DNA from 2 places in the Paenibacillus sp. FSL H3-0286 genome. Region 1 is predicted to be linked to the other one. Evidence: a T-box and tRNA genes for the amino acid it is inferred to sense, from the RefSeq annotation. Region 1 holds a T-box; the other holds one or more tRNA genes.

Evidence for each region. A T-box is a leader RNA that pairs with one kind of tRNA and senses whether it is charged. The one in region 1 lies ahead of MHB37_RS25790 (arginine--tRNA ligase), so its partner is inferred to be a tRNA-Arg.
Region 2: it has a tRNA-Arg gene. The T-box ahead of MHB37_RS25790 (arginine--tRNA ligase) is inferred to sense a tRNA for this amino acid. The anticodon was not compared.

The regions. Positions count from the first base shown of each region.
Region 1 covers NZ_CP150285.1:5,759,513-5,763,936, forward strand. Annotated here, with positions in the region: partial or broken gene MHB37_RS25780 (beta strand repeat-containing protein) at 1-1,114, opposite strand, end outside; gene MHB37_RS25785 (hypothetical protein) at 1,196-1,555, opposite strand; T-box leader at 1,805-2,023, shown strand; gene MHB37_RS25790 (arginine--tRNA ligase) at 2,064-3,929, shown strand; gene MHB37_RS25795 (GH36-type glycosyl hydrolase domain-containing protein) at 3,991-4,424, opposite strand, start outside.
Region 2 covers NZ_CP150285.1:183,232-187,655, forward strand. Annotated here, with positions in the region: gene MHB37_RS00895 (DUF3298 and DUF4163 domain-containing protein) at 1-713, shown strand, start outside; gene MHB37_RS00900 (GDSL-type esterase/lipase family protein) at 825-1,463, shown strand; gene clpP (ATP-dependent Clp endopeptidase proteolytic subunit ClpP) at 1,553-2,149, opposite strand; tRNA gene MHB37_RS00910 (tRNA-Arg) at 2,343-2,417, opposite strand; gene MHB37_RS00915 (sugar-binding transcriptional regulator) at 2,686-3,738, shown strand; gene gap (type I glyceraldehyde-3-phosphate dehydrogenase) at 3,852-4,424, shown strand, end outside.

The DNA.
Region 1 (4,424 bases):
TCCGGTCGCTCCGGTAGCACCCGTTGCTCCTGTTGCACCTGTAGCTCCATCTGCTCCTGTTGCCCCAGTCTCTCCTGCTCCAGTCGCTCCTGTTGCGTTGCTCCTCCGTCTGCTCTCCGGTCGTTGCTCCTGTTGCACCTGTAGCTCCATCTGCTCCAGTCTCTCCTGCTCCGGTCGCCCCGGTTGCTCCGTCTGCTCCCGTTGCACCAGTTGCTCCATCCGCTCCCGTTGCCCCAGTCTCTCCTGCTCCAGTCGCTCCCGTTGCTCCGTCTGCTCCCGTTGCTCCTGTTGCACCTGTAGCTCCATCTGCTCCTGTTGCCCCAGTCTCTCCTGCTCCGGTCGCCCCGGTTGCTCCGTCTGCTCCCGTTGCACCCGTTGCTCCATCCGCTCCCGTTGCACCAGTCACTCCATCTGCACCTGTTGCACCTGTCTCTCCTGCTCCGGTCGCTCCAGTTGCTCCGTCTGCTCCCGTTGCACCAGTCGCCCCAGTTACTCCGTCTGCTCCTGTAGCTCCAGTCTCTCCTGCTCCGGTCGCTCCAGTTACTCCATCCGCTCCCGTTGCACCAGTCGCCCCAGTTACTCCATCGGCACCTGTTGCCCCAGTCTCTCCTGCTCCAGTCGCTCCAGTCGCTCCAGTTGCTCCATCCGCTCCCGTTGCACCAGTCGCCCCAGTCACTCCATCTGCACCAGTAGCTCCAGTCTCTCCTGCGCCGGTCGCTCCCGTTGCTCCTGTTGCTCCATCCGCTCCCGTTGCACCAGTCGCCCCGGTCGCGCCGGTCGCGCCAGTTATTCCTTGCGTTACACCAAGCAATTCTGCATGTACAAGTCGATGGGCAGTCACAATCTGGCCAACGCTATTTTTTCCCCATACTGAGATTTGAATCGGATCATCTACCAGACTTGTAGTTGTAAAAATAAATTCGAACGCATCAAAATCGCCATAATAATCACGTGTTATAACTTCATTAGGTGCTACATTTATCAGCTCGCTTACATATAAAGTTCTTGTCCCATCCATATAGTATCCTTGAACAAGAGCCATTGATGAATCAATGTCACTTCGGTTATCAATTTTGACAGTAACATGCTGAGTAGGTCTTACACCCCCTACCATACTATTGTCTATCGGTCCGGTAGATAAATAACTCAATTTCTCATCACTCCTTTAACGTTAACTGTGTCACAAAAATAATTATTAAATTAATACTGCCTGCTTCTCCCACGCAACTATGCGATGAGGATCTACCAATGCCCCCGAGTTCTGTTTTCCCCAGACTGAAATCCCAACCTCTGCTTCAACTGCTTCTACTGTTGTAAACACAAATTCAAATGCGTCCAAGTCGGCAAAATAGTTCTTAGTTAAAACTTGATTAGGTGCTAGATTTACTGTTTCATTCACATACATCGTTCTTGATCCGTTAAGAAGGAAACCTTGAATAACTAGATTATAAGGATTAAGAGAATCCCGATTAACTACTTTTACGGTTACCAGTTGCGACGGTCTGACCCCTAGGATCGGGCTGTTATCTATAGGTCCAGTAGAAAAAATAGCCATGTTTTATTCACTCCTCCCTTCCACTACAAATTGAAAGATTAGTGGCTCCGTATAGTAATATTCCTTGGCTTGAGTTAGCGTGTGGACTGTTGTGCAAAGGAACAGCTAGTCCTATAACAAGACAGCCTTCTTTTTCCAAATTTATAATCTACTAAACTGATAATCTAACAACAAAGAGCAACCAAGATTGTTAAGAAGCTAACCACTATTGCTTTTTATGAAATATTAGGTATACTGGTAAAAATTAATTAAGCATCGATGAGCGGGAGAGTAATTAACGAGATCTAGTCCTCAGCGAGCCGGGAGAGTGTAAGCCGGTACAGATCCCTTTAATGAAGCGCACCCGTGAGATGGACTTCTGAACCTTAGTAGGAAGTCCCGGCTGAAGGCCGTTATCCCGTAAGGTGGCTGAACAACTTGTTCAGCAACGAGAGTGGTACCGCGAGCGCTAAAGCCCTCGTCTCTTTTGAGACGAGGGCTTTTTTGTATTTTCAAAGGAGGGTATACCATGTTAAATCAAATCATCAAAGACGGAATCGAGCACAGTGTACAACGTGTATTCAATACCTTAGGAGCTGACTATCCAGAGGACATTGCCATTCTGATCGAACAGCCAGCAAATCTAGAACATGGTGATTATTCATGCAATATCGCTATGCAGCTAGCCAAAACTTTACGAAAATCCCCAATGGTCATAGCAGAATTAGTGAAAGCAGAACTTCAATTCCAAGGGCGCTTCGCCGGTCTTTTACAAAAAGTTGAAGTCGCTGCTCCCGGATTTATCAATTTGTATATGAATTGGCAAAGCTGGGCTGAACATTCCTTTGAACTGCCTGCCAGCACTGGCGAAAAAGTCATCATCGAGCACACTTCTATCAACCCCAACAAAGCCGCTCACGTAGGTCATCTAAGAAACGCCTGTATCGGCGATACTCTAGTCAGAATTATGAAAAGAACTGGGTATAACGTAGAGGTCCATAACTACATTGATGATCTCGGCAATCAGCTGGCGGATACAGTTGTTGGATTATTAAATATACCTTTAGAAGGGGAACACCAACGTTTCGGTGATTTTTGCTGGGATCTTTATGCCAAAGTGAACAAAGAATATGCGCTGAACCCAGAGATGACACACAAGCGCACTGATATACTCCACTCACTTGAACTAGGGGGCGGTAACGAAGCCTGGCTGGGCAACCTTGTAGCTGAACGCATCGTTAGAGAGCATGTAGAGGAAATGAAACATTTTGGGATTTATTATGATTTGCTGGTATGGGAGAGCAGTATTTTAAAAGAGGGATTTTGGGCAGCCGCAGCTGAGCTACTGAAGCAGACAGCCGTTTTTGTACAAGAGACTGAAGGTAAACTCGCAGGCTGCTGGGTGCTGAAGCAAGGAACAGAGGCTAACATTGGAGCGGATTCAGAGGAGCATCAGCTCGATAAGGTGCTGGTGCGTTCGAATGGGATTTTAACGTATACAGCCAAAGATATTGCCTATCATCTCTGGAAATTTGGTCTTTTGACCAAAGATTTCTCCTATAGCGAATTCTCGTCCGGTTTATGGACAACTGGATTAACTGGAACCCAAGAATCTTATGGGCACGCGGACAGAGTCATCAATGTGATCGATTACAGACAGGAATATCCACAACAGATGGTTAAGCAAGCCTTAGGGGCACTAGGTTATAACGAGCAAGCAGACAAACTCCATCATGTGAGTTATGGTGTTGTATCTCTTAGTCCCGCCTCGGCGGCCGAGCTGGGTATAGATATTTCAGAAGGCAAAACTTCTTATGCTATGTCCGGACGCCAGGGAATCGGGATTAAGGTAAGCGATCTGGTGGAGCTTATGGAACAGAACATTGAGCACTCACGTTCCGATAAAGACGGCCTCTCCAGCCGATTGATTGCCACTGCTGCGATTCGCTACTATCTGCTACGGTTTAATTTAGGAACGGAAATCGTGTTTGATTTCAAACAGGCTACCGAAATATCCGGCAATACCGGAGTTTATCTGATGTATACTTTTGCGCGTGCGACAAGCGTTTTGAGTAAAGCTACGATCCCAATCCTTACAGCTGCCGCACAGCTTCAGTTCCCTTCCGAATTGGAAAAAGCAGAGCTTGCGCTGCTAAGACAGCTAAACCTCTGGCCGGAGACATTACATTCAGCAAGTATAGAGTTGACGCCAAATACGCTCTGCACTTACGCACATACCTTAGCTACCCTGTTCAACAACTTCTATTCTGTATGTCCGATTCTAAAAGGCGATCCAGCTACGATCGAATTCCGCCTCTGGCTTACTTCAAGATTCAAGGACATCTTGGGAGATGTGCTCGAAGTGCTTGGGTTACCGACACCGAACCGAATGTAGAAGATACAAAAAAAGGGCAATTTCCGCGCTTAACGCGGAGATTGCCCTTCTATATATAATGTTACTTATAAATCTCTATCACATTTCCAGCTTCCGTGCTGAGACGATCAAAGTCCGCACGTTTGATGCGAACACCACCACTACGATAGCGGTTAGGTGTACCTTCTGTTTGCACTTCCGTACCGTTGATAGTAATTTGACTGATCTCACGACCTGTAAGGTGATAGATAAAGTCTACCTTAGTGCCTGCATATTCAAAACTAAAGTGCATTCCATCCAGCGATTCCGGCAGAATAGGGTCAACAATTAAGTCTCCACCTTCCGTACGGATCCCCAGTGCATTCGAGATTAACTGGTTCATATAGATCCCAGGACCGCTGGAATAGATTCTCCAGCCACCTTTAACAGCTACGTCACCATTGCGCAGTTTATCGAAATTCTCCTGTGCCTCATAACGGGTGTTAAATTTACCATCCGAGCTACTGAAATAGGAGT
Region 2 (4,424 bases), 1.5 Mb from region 1:
ATCGCCTCTATGTTCCATCAGGATTGTTAAATGATTATATGGGTTATAAGGTAGATTGGAGTCGGGCCGCCAGTAGGCTGAATGTGGTGAACAGACCGCAGAACGCGCTGACGGTAACCACGGAAACTTATGCTAAAGATCGGGCAGAAGCTTTTATTCAGCTTGATTATCCGAAGATCAGTGGATTGGGCAACTCCAGTGCGCAACAAGCTATTAATAATACTTTGAAGGAAAGTGTTATGAAATTCGCGGCGGGTGCAGAACAGGATATCTCCGATCGAGATGGAGCAGAGCCCAAATACACCTATGATTCAGGTTATGTAGTGACCTACAATCAGAATGGTGTGATCAGCATAGTGATGCATCAGTATAGTGATACGGGCGGGGCCCATGGAATGACTAACCGTGAAGCCTTCACCTTCTCGCTTAAGGATGGTAAACGTCTACTGTTGGGCGACCTGTTTGGAGCTAATCCAAACTACAAAAAACAGCTGAATGCAAAGCTGAGCAAGCTGCTGAAGGCAGAGGATAGTTATTTGGGAGGATTCAACGGATTGAATACGGAGAAATATTTCTATCTGAAGGACGACAAGGTTGTTCTGTTCTTCCAATTATATGAGTACACAGCGTATGCTGCAGGCTTCCCTGAGTATACTTTTAGTTTCAAAGAGCTTTTGCCGGATGGCAGTAGCCCGTTTGCTGGCATGAAATAAATGGCAATGTTTCGTCTCCGCTAATGTCGGCACAAGACATCTCCCCCTTACCAGAGTTGTCTCTTGTTCATATGCTAAAGGGAGTAACTAGTTTATGAACGGGGGAGAGCTATGGGCTACCAATATACTGCAATTGGCGATTCCTTGACGACTGGATTTGGTGCTCTGCCAGGTAACGGTTTTGTACCGGTGTACCGTAGAATGGCAGAAGGGAGACTGCGGACTACTGTAGCCTCTACGAATTTAGGCGTGAACGGAATGACTACTTCAGAGCTGGAGCAGCGGCTGCGCGGAAATTCCATGATGCGTGAGGCCGTTCGAGTAGCCGATATCATCACTGTGTCTATCGGTGGTAATGATTTGATTCACGCGGCCAAATCAGCAGCAAGACAGCAAGGAAACTTATCCGCAGAACTGCGGAGATCGCTTCAGGAATGCAAACAAAATTTCTCTGCAATTATGAATATCCTTATACAATTGAAGGCGAGGACTTGTAGACCTTTTATCATTAGAATTGTGGGATTATATAATCCCTATCCTCAGGTGGTTGGTGCGACAGAGTGGGTCAGACAGTTTAATCAATACGCAGCACAGTACAGCAGCCGAGTATGTGGATTTGCTTCGATTTATAGTGAGTTCGCAGGAAATGAGAGAGGGCTGTTATCCATTGATCATCTGCATCCGAATGGCCGGGGTTATCGCGTGATTGCCGAGAAGCTGGATGCGCTAGGTTATGGCGGGCTGGCGTGATTGGATTTAGGTCTTCTATAAAATATAAAGAGGCTGTGCTCTAACCATAACGGATAGAGCACAGCCTCTTTATATTTTTACTTTATAGCTTACACACCGCTAGGCAATGTCTTCTCGATTACTTTATCTACGATACCGTATTCAGCCGCGTCTGCAGCAGTCATGAAGTAGTCGCGATCTGTATCCTTCTCAATACGTTCTAGAGGTTGACCCGTACGTTCTGCTAGAATACGGTTCAGCTTATCGCGCAATTTGAGGATGCGGCGGGCACGGATTTCAATGTCCGTTGCTTGACCTTGAGCACCACCCAGAGGCTGGTGGATCATGATCTCGCTGTTAGGCAGTGCGAAGCGTTTGCCTTTGGCGCCAGCGTTTAGCAGGAAAGCTCCCATGGAAGCTGCCATACCCACACAGATGGTGGAAACATCTGGTTTAATGTACTGCATTGTATCAAAAATAGCCATACCTGCAGTAATGGAACCGCCTGGGCTATTCACGTAAAGGTGAATGTCCTTGTCAGGATCTTCGGCAGCCAAGAACAGCATTTGTGCGATGATAGAATTGGCTACCACGTCATTAACCTCCGTTCCAAGGAAAATGATGCGGTCCTTCAGCAGGCGGGAATAGATGTCATAAGCGCGCTCGCCGCGGTTGCTCTGTTCTACTACCATAGGAATATAACTCACGTGGAAAACCTCCTTGATATTGGTTCTTCAAATGTATTCATTTTTACTCTTGCCGTATTACCCACATGATAAACAAATTCAAACAAAAAGTCAAAGAAAGTCAAACTTATATTCAAAAAAAAGAGCCGACAAGCGGCTCTTTGGTTAAGTAGTAGTATAGGCACTACTAAATTATGTGCAAAAATGAAATTAATGGCGCGCCCGCCAAGAATCGAACTTGGATCTCAGGCTTCGGAGGCCTACGTCATATCCATTGGACCACGGGCGCAACAAAAATGATTATAATACAATTTTTACACAATTGCAATGTAATATTAATACTGGACAAGCGCTCTAGGGACAGGCATCGGGCGCTATATCTTTTTCTGACCTTATTAATGTATAAGAAGACAAGCGCTTGAGAATTCTACTCTCGGAAGACTTGCGCTTCGAGCAATATTTGGTTAGAATATGGGTGGGACTTAAAAAGTTTACCCGGGACGTTTTGAGACCATGAACAAGGGAATAGAGGAAGACGAAGTTGCAGGAGTGAAAGTATGCGTAATTTATTAGATATCCAAAAGCAGCTTCTGCCTGATCTCATGGAAACCCTTAAGAGACGGTACACGATTCTTCATCAGATCATGCTGTCCGATATTATTGGGCGCAGAACGCTAGCCGCTTCGCTAGATATGACTGAGCGGGTACTGCGTGCCGAGACGGATCTTCTGAAATCGCAAGGGCTTATTGAGATCGAGAGTGTTGGCATGCGCATTAGCGCTGCTGGACGTAGACTGCTTGATTTGCTAGAGCCGGTTGTTAAGAGCCTATTTGGTCTGGATGAGCTGGAAGAGAAAATTCGAGCAACGTATGGTCTGGATAAAGTTATTGTAGTACCGGGTGATTGTGAGTCATCGCCGTTCACCAAACGAGAGCTTGGCCGAGCGGGTGCGAAAGCGCTGCTGAGTATACTTCGCGCAGATGATACAGTTGCCGTCACAGGTGGATCGACGCTTGCCGATATGGCTGATCAACTGGCACCGCCGTTGTCCCTTTCCTATAAGAACGCTTGGTTTGTTCCGGCGCGTGGAGGATTAGGAGAGAGTATGGAGATTCAAGCCAACACGATTGCCTCAACAATGGCAAAGCGGGTTGGAGCCAACTACCGGTTGTTGCATGTCCCTGATTTGCTTAGCGGGGATGCATACCAATCGCTGGCACTTGACTCTAATATTGGAGAGATTGTACAAACCATCCGTAGTTCGCGTATTATTGTACATGGGATTGGGGATGCCATTGAAATGACCCGCCGCCGCAAACTGGACGAGGCTACAGTCTCGGAAATCCAGGGTGAAGGGGCAGTGGCCGAATCTTTTGGCTATTATTTCAATGAAGAGGGTCAGGTTGTCCATACCATGCTTACGATGGGTCTACGTCTAGAAGATATTATCCGGACAGAGAAAGTCATCGGTATTGCAGGAGGCAAACCCAAGGCCAAAGCCATTCATGCCATGCTGCGTTTCGGGCAGGAGAATATTCTCGTCACGGACGAGGCTGCTGCAGTAGAAATAGGCAAGGAAATTGACAATCAACTACAGCTATCTTCGTAGTTTTTAGATTGCAGGCAATAACATACTTCTTGCATCATACTTAACATTGTTGTCATGACAGACCTCACCGTCTGTTTTGAATAAATAAAACGAATTCTAGGAGGAACTATTCAATGAGTGTAAAAGTTGGAATTAACGGTTTTGGACGTATTGGACGCCTTGCTTTCCGCCGTATTCAAAATGTAGAAGGTATCGAAGTGGTAGCAATCAACGACTTGACTGACGCTAAGATGCTTGCTCATTTGCTTAAATATGATACAACTCAAGGTAAATTCCAAGGTGATGTTGAAGTGCATGATGGCTTCTTCAAAGTCAATGGTAAAGAAGTTAAGGTTCTTGCTAACCGCAACCCTGAAGAATTGCCATGGGGCGACCTAGGCGTTGATATCGTACTTGAGTGCACAGGTTTCTTCACAACTAAAGAAGCAGCTGAAAAACACTTGAAAGGTGGAGCTAAGAAAGTAGTTATCTCCGCTCCAGCTACTGGCGACATGAAAACTGTCGTTTACAACGTTAACGATGACATTCTTGATGGTACTGAGACTGTTATTTCCGGCGCATCTTGCACAACTAACTGCCTAGCTCCAATGGCAAAAGTACTGAACGACAAGTTCGGTATCGTTGAAGGCTTGATGACTACAATTCATGCTTACACTGGCGACCAAAACACTTTGGATGCTCCACAT